Regions from separate parts of the Gracilibacillus marinus genome, predicted to be linked through region 1. Evidence: riboswitches for the same ligand, from Rfam matches in the RefSeq annotation. Region 1 holds a riboswitch; the other holds the start of a gene.
What was found. Region 1 has a riboswitch for cyclic di-GMP ahead of ACFOZ1_RS00505 (prepilin-type N-terminal cleavage/methylation domain-containing protein). Riboswitches for the same ligand answer to the same signal wherever they lie in the genome.

Region 2: linked by a shared signal. The riboswitch ahead of ACFOZ1_RS11075 (anti-repressor SinI family protein) and the one ahead of ACFOZ1_RS00505 (prepilin-type N-terminal cleavage/methylation domain-containing protein) in region 1 are both predicted to bind cyclic di-GMP.

Annotation. Positions count from the first base shown of each region.
Region 1 covers NZ_JBHSDV010000001.1:87,744-95,812, reverse strand. The annotation lists gene ACFOZ1_RS00530 (PilW family protein) at 1-273, shown strand, start outside; gene ACFOZ1_RS00525 (DUF7305 domain-containing protein) at 283-1,686, shown strand; gene ACFOZ1_RS00520 (GspE/PulE family protein) at 1,748-3,373, shown strand; gene ACFOZ1_RS00515 (type IV pilus twitching motility protein PilT) at 3,389-4,423, shown strand; gene ACFOZ1_RS00510 (type II secretion system F family protein) at 4,443-5,645, shown strand; cyclic di-GMP riboswitch class II at 5,749-5,832, shown strand; gene ACFOZ1_RS00505 (prepilin-type N-terminal cleavage/methylation domain-containing protein) at 5,893-6,228, shown strand; gene ACFOZ1_RS00500 (prepilin peptidase) at 6,541-7,296, shown strand; gene pilM (type IV pilus biogenesis protein PilM) at 7,308-8,069, shown strand, end outside.
Region 2 covers NZ_JBHSDV010000003.1:165,610-173,678, forward strand. The annotation lists gene hemB (porphobilinogen synthase) at 1-289, shown strand, start outside; gene hemL (glutamate-1-semialdehyde 2,1-aminomutase) at 308-1,600, shown strand; gene ACFOZ1_RS11060 (LysM peptidoglycan-binding domain-containing protein) at 1,761-2,672, shown strand; gene ACFOZ1_RS11065 (hypothetical protein) at 2,754-3,743, shown strand; gene ACFOZ1_RS11070 (hypothetical protein) at 3,740-3,928, opposite strand; cyclic di-GMP riboswitch class I at 4,254-4,336, shown strand; gene ACFOZ1_RS11075 (anti-repressor SinI family protein) at 4,368-4,502, shown strand; gene ACFOZ1_RS11080 (NAD(P)/FAD-dependent oxidoreductase) at 4,734-5,942, shown strand; gene ACFOZ1_RS11085 (ABC transporter ATP-binding protein) at 6,762-7,397, shown strand; gene ACFOZ1_RS11090 (ABC transporter permease) at 7,394-8,069, shown strand, end outside.

The DNA of each region.
Region 1 (8,069 bases):
AGAGTTGCAGTGTCTCAAATAACAAAAGATATACGAAAAGTTAATAGTGATGCTGTTAATATAGGAACGAACCAATTTGTAATTGGAGATAATGCATATACATTAGAGGCTACGAAAATAAAAAGAAATGACACGATTATTAGTGAAGAAATTAGTGATTTTTCTATGTCCTTCGATGAGGATAAAGGGAGAATTGACCTAACTATTACTAGCTTAGCTGATAATAAGGGAAATCAACATTCGATAAGCACTTCCATTTACTTAAGAGAGTAGGTGATATGAATGAACAAAATGAATAATGAAAAAGGTGCTGCGTTATTATTGGTCCTTCTTGCATTGACTGTGCTTAGTTTGCTCGGGTTAGCTATCGCTGGTACAAGCCTTGCTAACATTAACTTAACAACAGTCGATCGTGAGCAACAAGCAACCTATTATATTGCAGAAGGTGGATTAACATTAGCATTAGCAGAAATCGAAGAACTAGTTATGAATATTGATACTACTTCTGAACAAGCTTTTTATACAGAATTAGAAAACCAAATACAACTTTTAAACAATATAGAGTATGCAAGCTTTGAAAAAAACTTCGATGAACAACCTATAGCCAAAATAAACATACAAAAACTTTCAGCAGAAGACAAAGGTACTTACTTAATTGAAGCAAAAGGAGAAATTGGTAAGCTATCTTATACACTAAATACAACGAAGCAAATCACATGGACTGGTCATGATTCTACTCTTCCACCCATTTATGATAATGCTTTATTATTTGTTAAAGAAAGTGTGCATATAAGTGGTGGAACTTTTCTAACTGGAGATATATACCTTGATTCAACTAAACCTAATACTTTTGTGATAGGTGAAAGTGGCGGTGTTAAAAATGGCTCCATTTACGTTCCACAAGAGGGCATTAATAATGTATTAAGTTATCCAGTTGGACAATACGGAGAGCCTCTTCCTCCTATTAAAGAAATGGAAAAAAGTTTTTATTGGGAGAAATATGATCAGTTAATAGAGAGTTTCCCCTCATTCCCATCTGCTCCATTTGCTGAGAATGAAACAATTGGAGATCAATATAATCGGTATAAAATTATAGAAAACCACAACTTTGAAGCTACTAGTTGGCAAGCTCAAAATTATGTATTGAGTCTTGATAATGATATTGCCTTCAATAATTTCAATGTAGGTCAGAATATTTATATTGATACAAATAATCAAGATAGGAATATTATCGTAAATAATATGAATCTTTCAAATACTCACATTACCATTCTTGGTAGTGGAACAGTGAACTTTTATGTGGAAAATAAATTAAATTTTTCTAATGCTTATTCAACTATCAATAATAATGGTGATATATCTAAAGTGAACTTTTATGTAAAAGGTGAAAATAATGAAGTGAATATTAGCCAAGCTACACAAGTATATGGATCTATTTTTGCAAAAAATGCGAACTTCAATTTTAATTCTGGTGGAGGATTTCAAGGGTTTATTGTTACTGGAGGAAATACAGTAAATTTCACGGATGGTACTTACTCCAATCTATTCTTAATCGCTCCGAATGCAGATGTGAATTTAGCCAGTGGAGCTAATATTAAGGGTACTCTTGTCATTAATAAATTTAATGGATTTAATGGCGGTACATTAACATACCAAGAGAAAGATTTATCCAAATTCCCTTTTTAAAACCTTTACAGGAACTATTTATGCATAATTAATTATCATATCTATCAATGGGAGGTAAATCATGGCACTCAGACAAAAGAAAAAATTAGGTGATGTCTTAAAAGAACATAAGCTCATCACAGAAGAAGAAATTTTAACCGCATTACAAAACAAACAGACCAAACAAAAACTTGGAGATGCGCTTGTAGAGCAAGGATTTATTACAGAAAAGCAACTAATGGAAGTATTAGAAATTCATTTATCAATCCAAAGTGTTTCCTTATATAACTTCCCTGTTAATGTTCAATTAGTTGAGATTGTAGATAAACAATTTGCACGAGATAACATTCTCATACCAATTCAGAAGCACGAAAATATTTTGACAGTTGCGATGAATGATCCATTAGATTATTATGCGATTGACTTTTTGGAACTATCTACAGGATTTATTATCAAGCCTGTCATTGCAACGAAAGACGATATACTTCAAGCAATAAATAAATACTACGATTTAGATAGTAATTTTGATCAAACGGATTCTGTTGATGAGGAAGCACCAGCCATTCGTGTGTTAGACCAAATTCTTCAAACAGGTGTGACACTAAAAGCAAGTGATATTCATATTGATCCATTTGAAACGAAAGTCTCTGTCAGATATAGAGTCGATGGTACGTTACGAACTGAAAAAACGTTACCTAAAAATATGTTGAATGCACTAGTTGCTCGTGTGAAAATATTGTCTAATTTGAATATAACAGAGACTCGTCTACCACAAGATGGTCGGATTCGTGTCATGATTGATGCCAAACCTGTTGATTTACGTATTTCGACATTACCCGCATCATTCGGGGAGAAAATCGTTATTCGTATATTAGATTTAACTAATATTTTTAAAACACTAAAAGAACTTGATTTCTCTGACGATACATTAAATAAGTATGCACAAGTCATCAAAAAGCCTTCTGGACTTATCTTACTAACAGGTCCTACAGGCTCCGGTAAATCGACCACATTATATGGTTCGATTAATGAGTTGAATACAGAAGACGTGAACATTATTACAATCGAAGACCCTGTCGAATATCAATTAGAAGGGATTAACCAAGTACAAGTAAATAGTACTGTTGGACTTACCTTTGCTGCAGGGTTACGCTCTATTTTGAGACAAGATCCTAACATCATTATGGTCGGAGAAATTCGAGATAGGGAAACAGCAGAAATCGCCATCCGTGCCTCCTTAACTGGTCACTTAGTATTTAGTACGCTACACACAAATAGCGCGATTGCTGCTATTCCAAGATTGTTTGACATGCAAGTCGAGCCATACTTAGTCGTTTCTGCATTATCTGCTATTATGGCACAACGTCTAGTAAAGAAAATATGTCCAGATTGTAAACAAGAACGCCCTGTCACCTCTTTAGAACAAGACATCTTATCACGACACGGGATTACTGTAGACCATCTTTATGAAGGTGTAGGCTGTAGTTCTTGCCGTCAAACCGGCTACAGAGGTCGAATCGCCATTCATGAGTTATTAATCGTTGATGATATGATTAAAAAAATGATGATGAATAATCAAGATATCTCTCTTATTCGCGATTATTTAAAAGAGAACAAGATGTGTTTCTTATTAGATGATGGCCTGCAAAAAGTAGCGAATGGTATCACAACAATTGAAGAAGTGTTGCGTGTTGCAACAGAAGAATAGGTAGGTTTGATTCAAATGATGCATATTGAACAATTACTCACACAAGCATTTGACCAAAAAGCGTCAGATATTCATTTAACAGTCGGTTCTGCTCCCATCTTCCGGATTGATGGGCAATTAAAGCCATTTGGTAGCACACTACTCATGCCAGAAGATACCGAAAGTATGGCAAAAGTAATTTTAAACGAGACAATGTGGACAAAGCTTCACAATGATAGAGAAGTAGATTTATCTTATAGTATCAAAGGTGTATCAAGATTTCGAATGAACATTTTTTTTCAAAGAAATTGTATTTCACTCGCTATAAGAACGATTCCGACATCGATTCCAACAATTGATCAACTGGACCTACCTGATGTTACGAAGACAATTGCCACATTACAACAAGGGTTAGTCTTAGTAACAGGCCCTACAGGTTCCGGTAAAAGTACAACACTTGCTGCGATGATTGACTATATGAACAAAACAATGAATCGTCACATTATTACGCTAGAAGATCCAATTGAATATTTACACCAACATAATCAATCTATTATAGATCAGAGAGAAGTAGGGTTCGACACAACTAATTTCCAAAATGGCTTAAGAGCATGTTTGCGACAAGACCCTGATGTGATATTAGTTGGAGAAATGCGTGACTTAGAAACCATCTCTACTGCAATCACAGCAGCAGAAACAGGACACCTTGTTTTGGGAACATTGCATACAACGAGTGCATCTACAACGATGAACCGTATTATCGATGTTTTCCCGTCACATCAAAAAGACCAAATTCGTGTGCAATTAGCAAGTGTATTAGAAGCAATTATCTCACAGCGACTGTTCCCACTTGCCAACCAACCAGGGAGAGTTGCTGCAACAGAAATATTACTGAATACACCTGCAGTCAAAAACTTAATTCGAAGTGAAAAAATGCACCAAATCCCTAACATTATGCAAACATCTCGAGAACAAGGTATGCACACAATGTCAATGGATATAAAGAATTTATTAAAAAAGGGCTATATCACAGATAAACACGCTGCTCCATATGTAATGGAGTCGCTCTAAATGAACGGTGGTGAACGAAATGAAGTATTTCACTTATCAAGCAAAAACAATGGAAGGTAAAGTGAAAAAAGGAAAAATCACTAGTGAGAATGAAGGAGATGCATTACGTCAGCTAAAAGCAACTGGATTAACTGTTTTTGCAATACGTGAGCTTAACCCATTCTTATACAAAGAAATATATATCGGTAATCCAATTAAAAACAAAGACTTTGTGATTTTTTTACGCCAATTCGCAACATTGATTGATGCTGGGATTACGCTTGTGGAATCTGTTGCTGTATTAGAAGAGCAGACAGAAAGTAAACCACTAAAAAAAGCACTGCAACAAATTAAAGCATCGTTAGAGGAAGGTGTTCCTTTGTCCGTTGCTTTAGAAGAATTCCCCAAACTTTTCCCTGAATTATTAGTAAGTATGGTTCACGCAGGAGAAGTAAGTGGTAATTTGGACGAAATTATTGATCGGATGGCAACATATTATGAGAAGCAATATATTTTGAAACAAAAAATCAAAACAGCCCTCACTTATCCGATTGTAATTGGAATTGTTGCTGTTGTGATTACTATTTTCTTACTAGCTGTTATTGTGCCAATATTTACAGATATGTTTCTCTCATTTGGACAAGACATCCCCGCATATACACAGATGGTGTTAAACATTAGTAGTTTTGTACAAACCTATTGGTGGGTACTTGTTCTTGCCGTTCTACTCCTAATTGTCATTTATAAAGTACTAGAAAGAAATGAAGAGACTGCTTACTACTTAGATGTCGCCAAATTAAAAATACCAATACTAGGTAAATTTATTCAGAAATCTCTATTAGCTAGAATGACACAAACATTAAGTTCACTTATTAATAGTTCTGTTCCCATTTTGCAAGCTGTTAGTATTACGGAACGTGTACTCTCAAACCGTGTTATCAAGCGAACATTGCATGAGAGTAAAGAAGCGTTAGAACGTGGGGAATCACTTGCTAAACCGATGAGTGAACACTGGGTATTCCCAAGACTTATCACACAGATGATTACAGTCGGAGAAAGAACAGGTGCTGTTGACGAAATGTTAAAGAAAGTGTCTCAATTTTATGAACAAGAATTAGAAGAAGCATCTGATAAATTAAAATCACTCATTGAACCAATCATGATAATATTCCTATCTTTTGTAGTTGGTGGGATTGTCTTATCTATCGTTATCCCTATGTTCAGCCTTTTTGAAAGTATATAATTTAAGAAAAATCAGTCAGTAAATATTTACTAGATTATGGTATAAAAATCACAAAAAATAATAGACACAATCGATTTTTATAGTATAATAGTAGTTAAGTAAATATGTGTATAGGAGCGATGAGAGTTTATCTGTATATGGGCACTTGGATAAACTAGAGCGAGTAGTGCAACCGACTGACAACATAGAATAACTTCTTTGCTGTGAGTCTTTTTTTATGAAAAAATAATAAAAAGGAGGAATAAAAATGACTCAAAAATTTAAGAAACTATTAAAGAACGAAAAAGGTTTTACACTAGTAGAATTACTAGCAGTTATCGTAATCTTAGGTATTATTTTGGCAATTGCGATCCCGGCGATTGGGAATATTATTGAAAATTCCAAAACAAGTGCTACTGAAGCAGAAAATGAGCTAATTCTTGATGCAGCTAGATTGGCGGATATTGATGAAGCTGTAGGTGATGATGATGAGATTACTGTTGGTGAATTAATAGATGGTGGGTATCTTACTGACAAAGAGTTAACATCAGAGGACAGTAGAAAAATAGTTAAAGATGAAAATGGTAACTTTACATTTGAATAAAAACTATTAAGTAGAATTTTAAGGATATATAGTTAATATTAACTACATCTACACTAGCAAGCCCATAACTAAATAAGAATAACAAGAATCCGAACAAACTAGATAAAGCGGAGGTAAAATACGTAGACTCCTGTGGGAACAGCACGAGCCGAAGATCCACTGTGTGAAGTGTTTTTCTTCACACAGTTAGCTGAGGCCGTGCCCACGGAAAGCGAAGTATTTTACCGAAGCGGTGTATATACTCAGACTATCATGTTCGGATTTTTTCTATCTAGTCACTAGCTTGCTTTAAACCATATATAGGAGATTAAAATGGAATTATATTATCAAATCATTTTCTTTATTTTCGGTAGTGTATTCGGTTCTTTTTTTAATGTTGTTGGGATTCGTGTGCCTGAAAGTAAGTTATTTGCATCGAATAGATCACAATGCCCCAAATGCGGAAAACAATTGCACTGGTACGAACTCGTTCCAATTGTTTCGTATGTCATACAACTAGGTCGTTGCAAAGGATGTCGCACGAAAATATCTCCCATTTACCCATCGATAGAACTATTTACAGCAATCCTATTTTCGCTTAGTTACACACACTTCGGATGGAGCATAGAACTAATTATTGCATTATTACTAGTGTCCCTTTCGTCGATTCTAATTGTGACAGACCTTCGTTATATGCTAATTCCAAATAAAATCCTACTATTCTTTTTGCCATTTTTTATTGTTTTACGAATCCTATCGCCACTTGATCCATGGTGGTCCTCCCTTATTGGTGCAATCATCGGCTTTGTGCTTATCTCACTGATTATTCTAGTAAGTAAAGGCGGAATGGGTGGAGGCGATTTGAAGTTATTCGTCTTAGTCGGTTTTATTGTAGGATATGAGCAGTTACTACTAGTATTTTTACTATCTACGTTACTTGGTACATTGTTCTCAGGCGTTTTATTACTAACGAAAAAGGTGAATAGAAAAAGCGCTATTCCATTCGGCCCATACATTTGTATCGCAACACTTATCACATATTTTTACGGTACGGATATCATTAACTGGTATATTACTTCATTTTTCTAAGGATGATTTCAATGAATTTTCTAAAAAAAGATCGCATTAATCTCGTTATCCATGAATCTACTATTAGGTATCTGATTCACTCTGGAACAACGATTGTTGACTATGGTGAGCTACCATTAGAACAAGGTATCATAGATGATGGTGTAATTGTTAAGCAAGATGCATTACAGAATCAGTTACTTACACTTGTTCAACAAAAAAAATGGAAAAACAAACATGTCGCGATATGTGTTCCAGATGCTTTTGTTACCATCCGTGAGGAAAAAATCCCTGCACAACTAAATCGTGAAGAAACAAAACAATATATTTTACTAGAAGCAAGAGATAACATTCGCTTACCTATCCAAAATCCATTAATTGATTTTGCAGATTTAGAAGAAGGGCCTGAGGATGGCTTTAGGAAAGTACTGTTATTTGCCTTTCCTAAAGACAAATTACAAAGCTATGTTGATGTATTTGAACATGTTCATTTAAAAGTAGCTATCGCTGATGTATCCTTCTTATCACATTATCGTGTATTCCATCAACTTCAATTAACAAAGGAACATCAACACCTTTTACTTATTCAATGGGGAATGCATCATTTAGTATTAACAGTATTCAATAAAGAGATACCAATATTTAACCGTCATATTCATATTGGCCATCAACGTCAAGCAATGGATTCAGATGCGTTATTACAAGAGTCGATTGAAGATCAATTATTAACCATCGACCGTTTTATTGATTTTTATCGCTACTCTATTATGAATGATACCGCACAAGTCACAGAC
Region 2 (8,069 bases), on a different contig from region 1:
AGCATTACGTGAAGCAAAATCTGATATCGAAGAAGGTGCGGACTTTTTAATTGTAAAACCAGCATTATCCTATATGGACATCATTCGTGAGGTGAAGAATCAGCATCCTGTCCCTGTTGTTGCTTATAATGTAAGTGGAGAATATTCCATGGTCAAAGCAGCTAGTTTAAATGGGTGGATTGATGAAAAAGCAGTAGTATTAGAGAAACTAACTAGCATGAAACGCGCAGGTGCAGATATTATTATCACTTATTTTGCTAAAGATGTTGCAAGATGGTTACAACAATAATGATCGGGAGGAATGAATGTGGTGTCATATCAGAAATCAATCGATGCATATAAAGAGTCTGTACAACTTCTTCCAGGGGGAGTGAATTCTCCTGTTCGTGCATTCAAGTCTGTTGGAATGAACCCAATTTTTATGGAACACGGAAAGGGATCAAAAATATATGATATTGATGGAAATGAATATATTGATTATGTTTTAAGTTGGGGTCCACTTATTTTAGGACATGCGAATGATCATGTTGTGTCAAAATTAAAAGAAGTAGTTGAAAAAGGAACAAGTTTTGGTGCACCAACACTTCTTGAATCAGAGTTAGCGCAACTTGTTATTGATCGCGTTCCTTCAATTGAAATGGTTCGCATGGTGAATTCAGGTACAGAAGCGACGATGAGTGCATTACGACTTGCGAGAGGGTATACTGGACGTAATAAAATTTTAAAATTTGAAGGAAATTATCATGGACATGGAGATTCTTTGTTAATAAAAGCAGGTTCAGGTGTCGCAACACTCGGATTACCTGATAGCCCTGGAGTGCCTGAAAGTGTTGCGAAACATACGATTACTGTACCGTACAATGATATAGATAGTGTGAAGTATGCGTTTGAACAATATGGTTCGGATATTGCTGCAATTATTGTAGAGCCTGTATCAGGAAATATGGGAGTTGTACCACCGCAGAGTGATTTCTTACAATCTTTAAGAACAATTACGACAGAATATGGTAGTCTACTCATTTTTGATGAAGTAATGACTGGTTTTCGTGTCGGTTACAATTGTGCACAAGGACATTTCGGTGTGATTCCAGATTTAACTTGTTTAGGTAAAGTGATCGGTGGTGGACTTCCGGTAGGGGCATATGGTGGAAAACGCGAAATTATGGAAAGAATTGCACCAGTTGGGGATATCTATCAAGCTGGTACATTATCAGGAAATCCTCTTGCAATGACTGCAGGTTTAGAAACATTGAAACAAATGACGAAAGAAGCATACGAAAAAATCAATGAAAAAGTGGATCGTTTAGTGGCAGGCTATCGCAATGCGGCTGATTTATATCAAATTCCATTACATATTAATCGTGCTGGTTCCATGGTTGGTGTATTTTTCACGAATGAGCCTGTAAACAATTATGAAACATCTCAAGCATCTGATACAGAAATGTTTGCACAGTACTATCGTTTGATGGCAGAACAAGGTGTTTTCTTACCACCATCTCAATTCGAAGGATTATTCTTATCTACTGCACATAGTGATGAGGATATTGACAAAACAATTGATGCAGTAAATAAGGCATTTGAGACAATAGCTAAGAAATAATTAATCATCGATTTGTATCTACTTTATAGGTACAGGTCGATTTTTTTATTTATTCCTAATTGTTCTTCATTTCATAAAGGGGGCGCATATTTATATATACACATACATATATTTTTATGGAATGCTAGTTCGTTTGAACAGAATGAAAGGGGGAACTATGTTGCAAGAAGCTTATACATTTACGTTGAATGAAACAATAACATTTGAAGAAGCACATCCACTCAAAGAAATGTTAGGGATTGGACTAGAACCTGTCTTATCCGTGCAAGAGCTGAGTGATACAGTATCTATACGGGGAGTAATGGAGTTAAAAGGTGAGTATGTAAGAAATGATGTGGCAAGTGAAATCGATCTTCCGGATGGTGCGAGAGTGGAACATGTGGAGAGCTTATCCGAAGAAGTGTGTGAATTCTTTCATAAATTTCTAATGGATATTACGATTCCATTAGAAAGAGTGGATGTAACAGAAAATATCTCCATTGATGTGGATCATTTTGATTATACAATTTTGTCCCCACAGGCATTATGTTTAGAAGCAGTGGTTTCTATTCATGGCTTAAAACAAGAAGATATAGTTATAGAACAAGAACAACAAAATGAGCTAACTCGATTTAATGATGTGATAGAAGAGCTAGAAGAATCAGACACTGAACAATTTGAAATCATTGTAGAGGATGATGAATTAAAAGAAAATGAAGAACAAGCCAATGATAATGTCGTTGTTTTAGAAAGAGATATAGAACGAGACCTGGCAGAGCACAAGGAGTTAGAAGAGAATATAGAGGAAATAATGGAAGAAGTAGAAGAACAGGAAGAAAAGAAAGAAGAAAGACTTCATGTCCAAGGTAGGACAGAAGTAGAAGAAGCCTCTTATTTGTTGAATATTTTTTCTGAAGAAGAAGAGACGTCTTATTCTCGTGTCAAATTGTATATTGTGCAACCTACTGATCAATTAGATGTGATCGCAGAGAAATATAATGTGACCCCGAGACAAATCATGCGTACAAATGCACTAGAAGATGAAGATATTTCACAAGGTCAAATTATATATATACCAATACACGACGAATGAATAAGCATATAAGACTTTACTAAGATCCCGTAATTTGGGATTTTTCTTTTTTTAATATGTAAGAAAAGGAGGTAATGCACTTTGCAATGGGAAAAGGTTTGGGAAGCCTATAATATAAACCCAATCCAAATAGATAAGATTACAGATCGCGTATATAAAATAACTACGAACACCACAATATATGGTTTGAAAATAAGTAAACTAACAATAGATCATATTGGTCACTGGCATGCTGTCTACAATTATATATGTACACATCAAATATATGGATTTGTTCCACTCATCTTAACGAAAGACAAAGAACCATATTATATCCTAAATCAAACTGTTTTATTTGTTCATCCTTGGGTTGAAAGTAATCGGACAGAACATATTATTGATGAGAGTGCTTCTTTTTTTCATGCGATTGGCAAATTGCACGGTAGTACGACTCAATATGTGGATAATAATGAGAATACATTTAATTACCAGTCATTTGATCGAAAACAAAAAAAAGAAGAACTATTGGAATACATTAAGTTCTTCGAAGCGAAACGTTTTATGTCACCATTTGAATTGCAAGCGTGTATGCATTATCGTGATATAGAATGGATCATAGAACAATTTGAAAAATGGAATGATGTATATAAGGGATTAAGTCAGGAAACAAGTCAACGAAAAATAGTACTGTGTCATAATAATCTTAATCCTTCACATTATGTAATGTTGGATGATCACTTATATTTTTTTAATTGGGAATATGCAAGAATAGCTACTCCGATTCATGATATTTGTTTTTATTTAAAGCATGCATTTCGTTATCATGATTGTGATATGAAAAAGATAGTGGAAGGATTAACAATATATCAACAATATATTCAGTTAGATGATAGAGAAAAATGTGAATTACAACTACAATTATTAAATATTGACTCCTACATTTATTTACTAGAGAATTATGTGCATCAATCAATGAGATTGGAAATACAAATGTCGAAAGGATTGGAGCAAGCATTTCGACAATTACTATTCGCAAATCAATTACAAACATATATGTTTCCAAGATTACAAGTGAATCAAGAAGAGGATTAGAACCATTCTAATTGAAATGCAATAAAGATACCAATAAGTATTCCTAATAAGATGACATCAAATGTTGTAGGAATGAATATCGTACGAAAACTTTGAAAAATAACAATTGGCATTGTGCAACGTTCACATACAACAATACAGTCTCGTGCCCATGGTGGTAAACGATAACGATAATATCGGCCCATATCATCACTCCTAATGAAAAATTCTCTTAATATGTAATATAGTGTATGCAAAAAGTAAAATAATGTTCATATTTATTTACATTTAGTAATTGCAAATGGTAAAATAGTCTTAAGTACAATACACCTAAGAATAAACTTGAAATTTTTTTGAAAATAAAAAGGATATGAACAATAGATGTCGAATATATATAAATGAGTAGAACATCTTGAATTGAAAGTATTGTATTCAAGAAACAAATGCTTTATATTGTCATCCGATTGTTACGTAGGTGTATTTACTAAACTTAAATGACGATTAAATATGCAGGAAAGCATATACGTACATTTCAGATAATGGCAAACCTATTGTGAGATAGGGACGCAAAGTTACAGATCCGTATATTTTTTACGGATGGCTGAGCTGCCTGAAATACAATTTGTATTTTAGGGGGAATAAGTGATGTCGCAAATGAATCAAGTCGATTACGAATGGGTGTATTTACTACTAGAAGCAAAGAATGCAGGAATAAGTGTGGAGCAAATTAGAGAGTTTATTGAAAAGAAAAAGCCCGCAACGAAAGAAATCCATGCTTAATCCACAAAACAAAAGCGGAAGAGACTGTTTATTAACGGAAACTTCCGCTTTTGTTTTGTAAAGCTTCAGTGCGCAGAAACTAGGTGACTTCACGAATTAACCATCCACAAGCTATCTTTCGCGAAAACGCTTATTTTTTGCTATACTAATTATAATGAGATACATATTGTATGTAGTTTCATCGAAAACTATCTAAGGTAGAAAATAAGTGTGACGAAAGGATGACAGTTTATGACAACACCACGTATTGTTGTATTAGGTGCAGGATATGCAGGTATGATGACAACGAAGCGATTAACTCAACAATTTGCACCAGAAGAAGCAGAGATTACACTAGTCAATAAACACAATTATCATTATCAAACAACATGGCTTCATGAAGTCGCTGCGGGCACGATTGATGTGAATAGATCTAGGATCATGATTACAGATGTGATTAATCCTAGAAGGGTCAATATTGTTCATGACTCGGTTGTAAAAATTCATCCAGATGATAAGCAAGTCGAATTATCTAATAGTATGTTGGAATATGATTATTTAGTAATTGGATTAGGATTTGAAAAAGCAACATTTGGTATTCAAGGGATGGAAGAACATGCATTTTCTATTCAGTCAGTGGACAAAAGTCGAATGATTCGTGACCATATTGAATATCAATTTTCACGTTATAAAACAGAAGAAAATCCATCCGATGATTTATTAACAATTATAGTAGGTGGTGCAGGATTTACTGGAATTGAATTTGTTGGTGAACTTGCAGAAAGAATACCGCAATTGTGTAAGAAATATGATATTCCTCGTAATCGAGTGAAAATAATAAATATTGAGGCTGCAGAGACTGTGTTGCCAGGATTTGATGAAGAATTAATCGCATATGCTGTACATTCCTTAACAGATCGTGGCATCGATATTCGTACGAAAACAATGATAAAAGAAGTGAAGAAAGATGCAGTAATCGTTGGGGAAGAAAAAGAAGAAATTAAAGCAGGAACAATTGTTTGGACAGGTGGTGTACAAGCCAATCGTATTGTTGGTGAATCAGGCTTTGAATTGACAAAAGGAAAAGTAAATGTGGATTCTACCCTTCGTGCACCTAATTATGACAATGTTTTTATACTAGGTGATTGTGCATGGGTAATGAACAAAGAAACTGGAAGACCATACCCTCCAACTGCTCAAATTGCGATACAAGAGGCAGATGTATGTGCACATAATATACGAACGCTTGTGTTTGGTGGAACATTAAGAGAATTTAAATTTGATAATAAAGGAACGGTTGCATCATTAGGTGGTTCAGAAGCAATGGGAACCATATTTGATGGCCACAAATTATACGGTTTACAAGCAAAAATGATGAAAAATGTCATTGATGATCGATACTTATTTATGCTAGGTGGACCAAGTCTTGTTTTAAAGAAAGGGAAATTCCGTCCATTTTAATGAGGAGGTAGCTAAAATGAAAAAAACATTCTGTTATTTACTTATCACTTTTTTTAGTACAATTGCATACGTATTTGTATCAAGAAAACTAGAAGATAAGAGAGATTTTCGCTAATTCAATATAACTATTGTTCTTCATACAAAACACGAATGATGCAATATGTATTGTTTCGCAAAAAAAGATGAAACGGTACTACTCTAATTAGTAATGAGTGTGTGTTATCCGGCTCTGGCTTGCCCACTCCCCTTTCCATGGGCTTTTTCCTTCAGCTCACTTTCTCAAGCGCAAACCGCTAAGAAAAGTGGATCTGAGAAGAAAAAGAATCTCATAGGAGTGGGAGTGTGCGCCTACGCTCAGTGAAGTTATGTAGCGTTTGCAAGTGCTTATATTTTTGATTGTTATAGCTATTGCTCATCATACTACATAATCAAAAGACAAAATCATTGGCGATATGAAATAAAGTCAACATTTTTATGATTACTTTAAGTGTAGAGTATCAAAAAGTGTAAGTGTCCGTTTCTACTCCTGTGGGATGTTTTTCTCCTAAAATCCACTTTTTTAGCGCCCTTTGCTAAAAAAGTTAGCTTAGGGGAAAACCCACGGAAAGGGAAACGGACAAGCCGGAGCGGTTGCATAGCACACACAAAAACTTCAGATAACCAAATCATTTTTTCTTCTAGCACATATATAATCCAAACGATTCGATAAATAGATTCGAATTGTTTGGATTTTTGTAATGAAAGAACTCTTTTGTCTAATTATCCTTTACATGTTTTATTTAAAATATTATATACTAAGATAGAGAAAGGAGTACTAATATGTTTACAATTCACAATCTACAGTATAAAGATATTGTATCAATTGAACAACTGGAAATAAAAGAAGGAAAAATTACTTGCTTATTTGGAGAAAGTGGTAGTGGTAAATCCACCATTTTAAAAATGTTAAATAATATGCTCACTCCTGATCATGGAGAAATAATGTATTACAACAAAAATCTATTAGATTATTCTCCAATTGAATTACGAAAAGAAGTAGTCATGTTAGGACAAGAACCTATTATGTTTGAAGGAGATATAAGGAGTAATTTAACAATAGGCCTAACCTTTTCTGGAAAAGATATAGTAGAGGACATGGTACTTGAAGAATTATTAAAAAAGCTCCAGTTACATAAAGGATTGGACGAAGATGCGAATCAACTCTCAGGTGGTGAAAAACAACGTATCGCATTTGGAAGAGTGATATTAATGAATGCAAATGTGTATTTATTAGATGAACCGACATCTGCATTAGATGAAGATACAGAACAACTAGTCATGCAATATTTTACTAACTATTTAAAAGAAGAAAAGAAAACAGCTGTACTTGTTACACATTCTAAAGACGTTGCCAAAAAATACGCTGATCGTATCGTATATATGCATGAACTGAATGACAAGAAGGTGACTTCATGAATGAAATGATAGATATCACATTGCTTCAATTACTATCGGCATATATTTTTATTGTACTCTTGTTGATTATTGTAAGATGGCGCAAAATTCCGCGTGAAAAAGAAATTATTATTGCAACATTGCGTATGACAGTGCAATTAATATTAGTGGGCTATGTGTTAACATTTGTATTTGAAAATGAGCATTGGTCTTATTCCATCATCATTCTAGTGTTAATGGAAGTATTTGCAGTATATAATATTTATAAAAGAACAAAGAAAAAATTATCTACGGTTTTAAAGAAAATAATTGCATTTGCAATGGTGTCAGGTACATTATTTTCCTTTTTCTATTTTAATTTTATTGTCATTCAATTTGCGCCATGGTATGATCCCCGATATTTCATCCCAATTGCAGGAATGTTAATTGGTAATTCGATGACTGGAATCACGCTTGGTGTGAATGCATTAGTGGAAGGATTTACGTCTAGAAAGAAGGAAGTAGAAGCAGCGTTAATGCTTGGGGCGACACCTAATGTTGCTTCGAAGACAATTGTAAATCATGCTTTTGATTCTGCGATTTTACCAACAATCAACAGTATGGTTGGAATGGGTATCGTGTTTTTACCAGGTATGATGACAGGGGTTATCTTATCAGGTGCTAGTCCATTAGATGCAATTACATATCAAATTG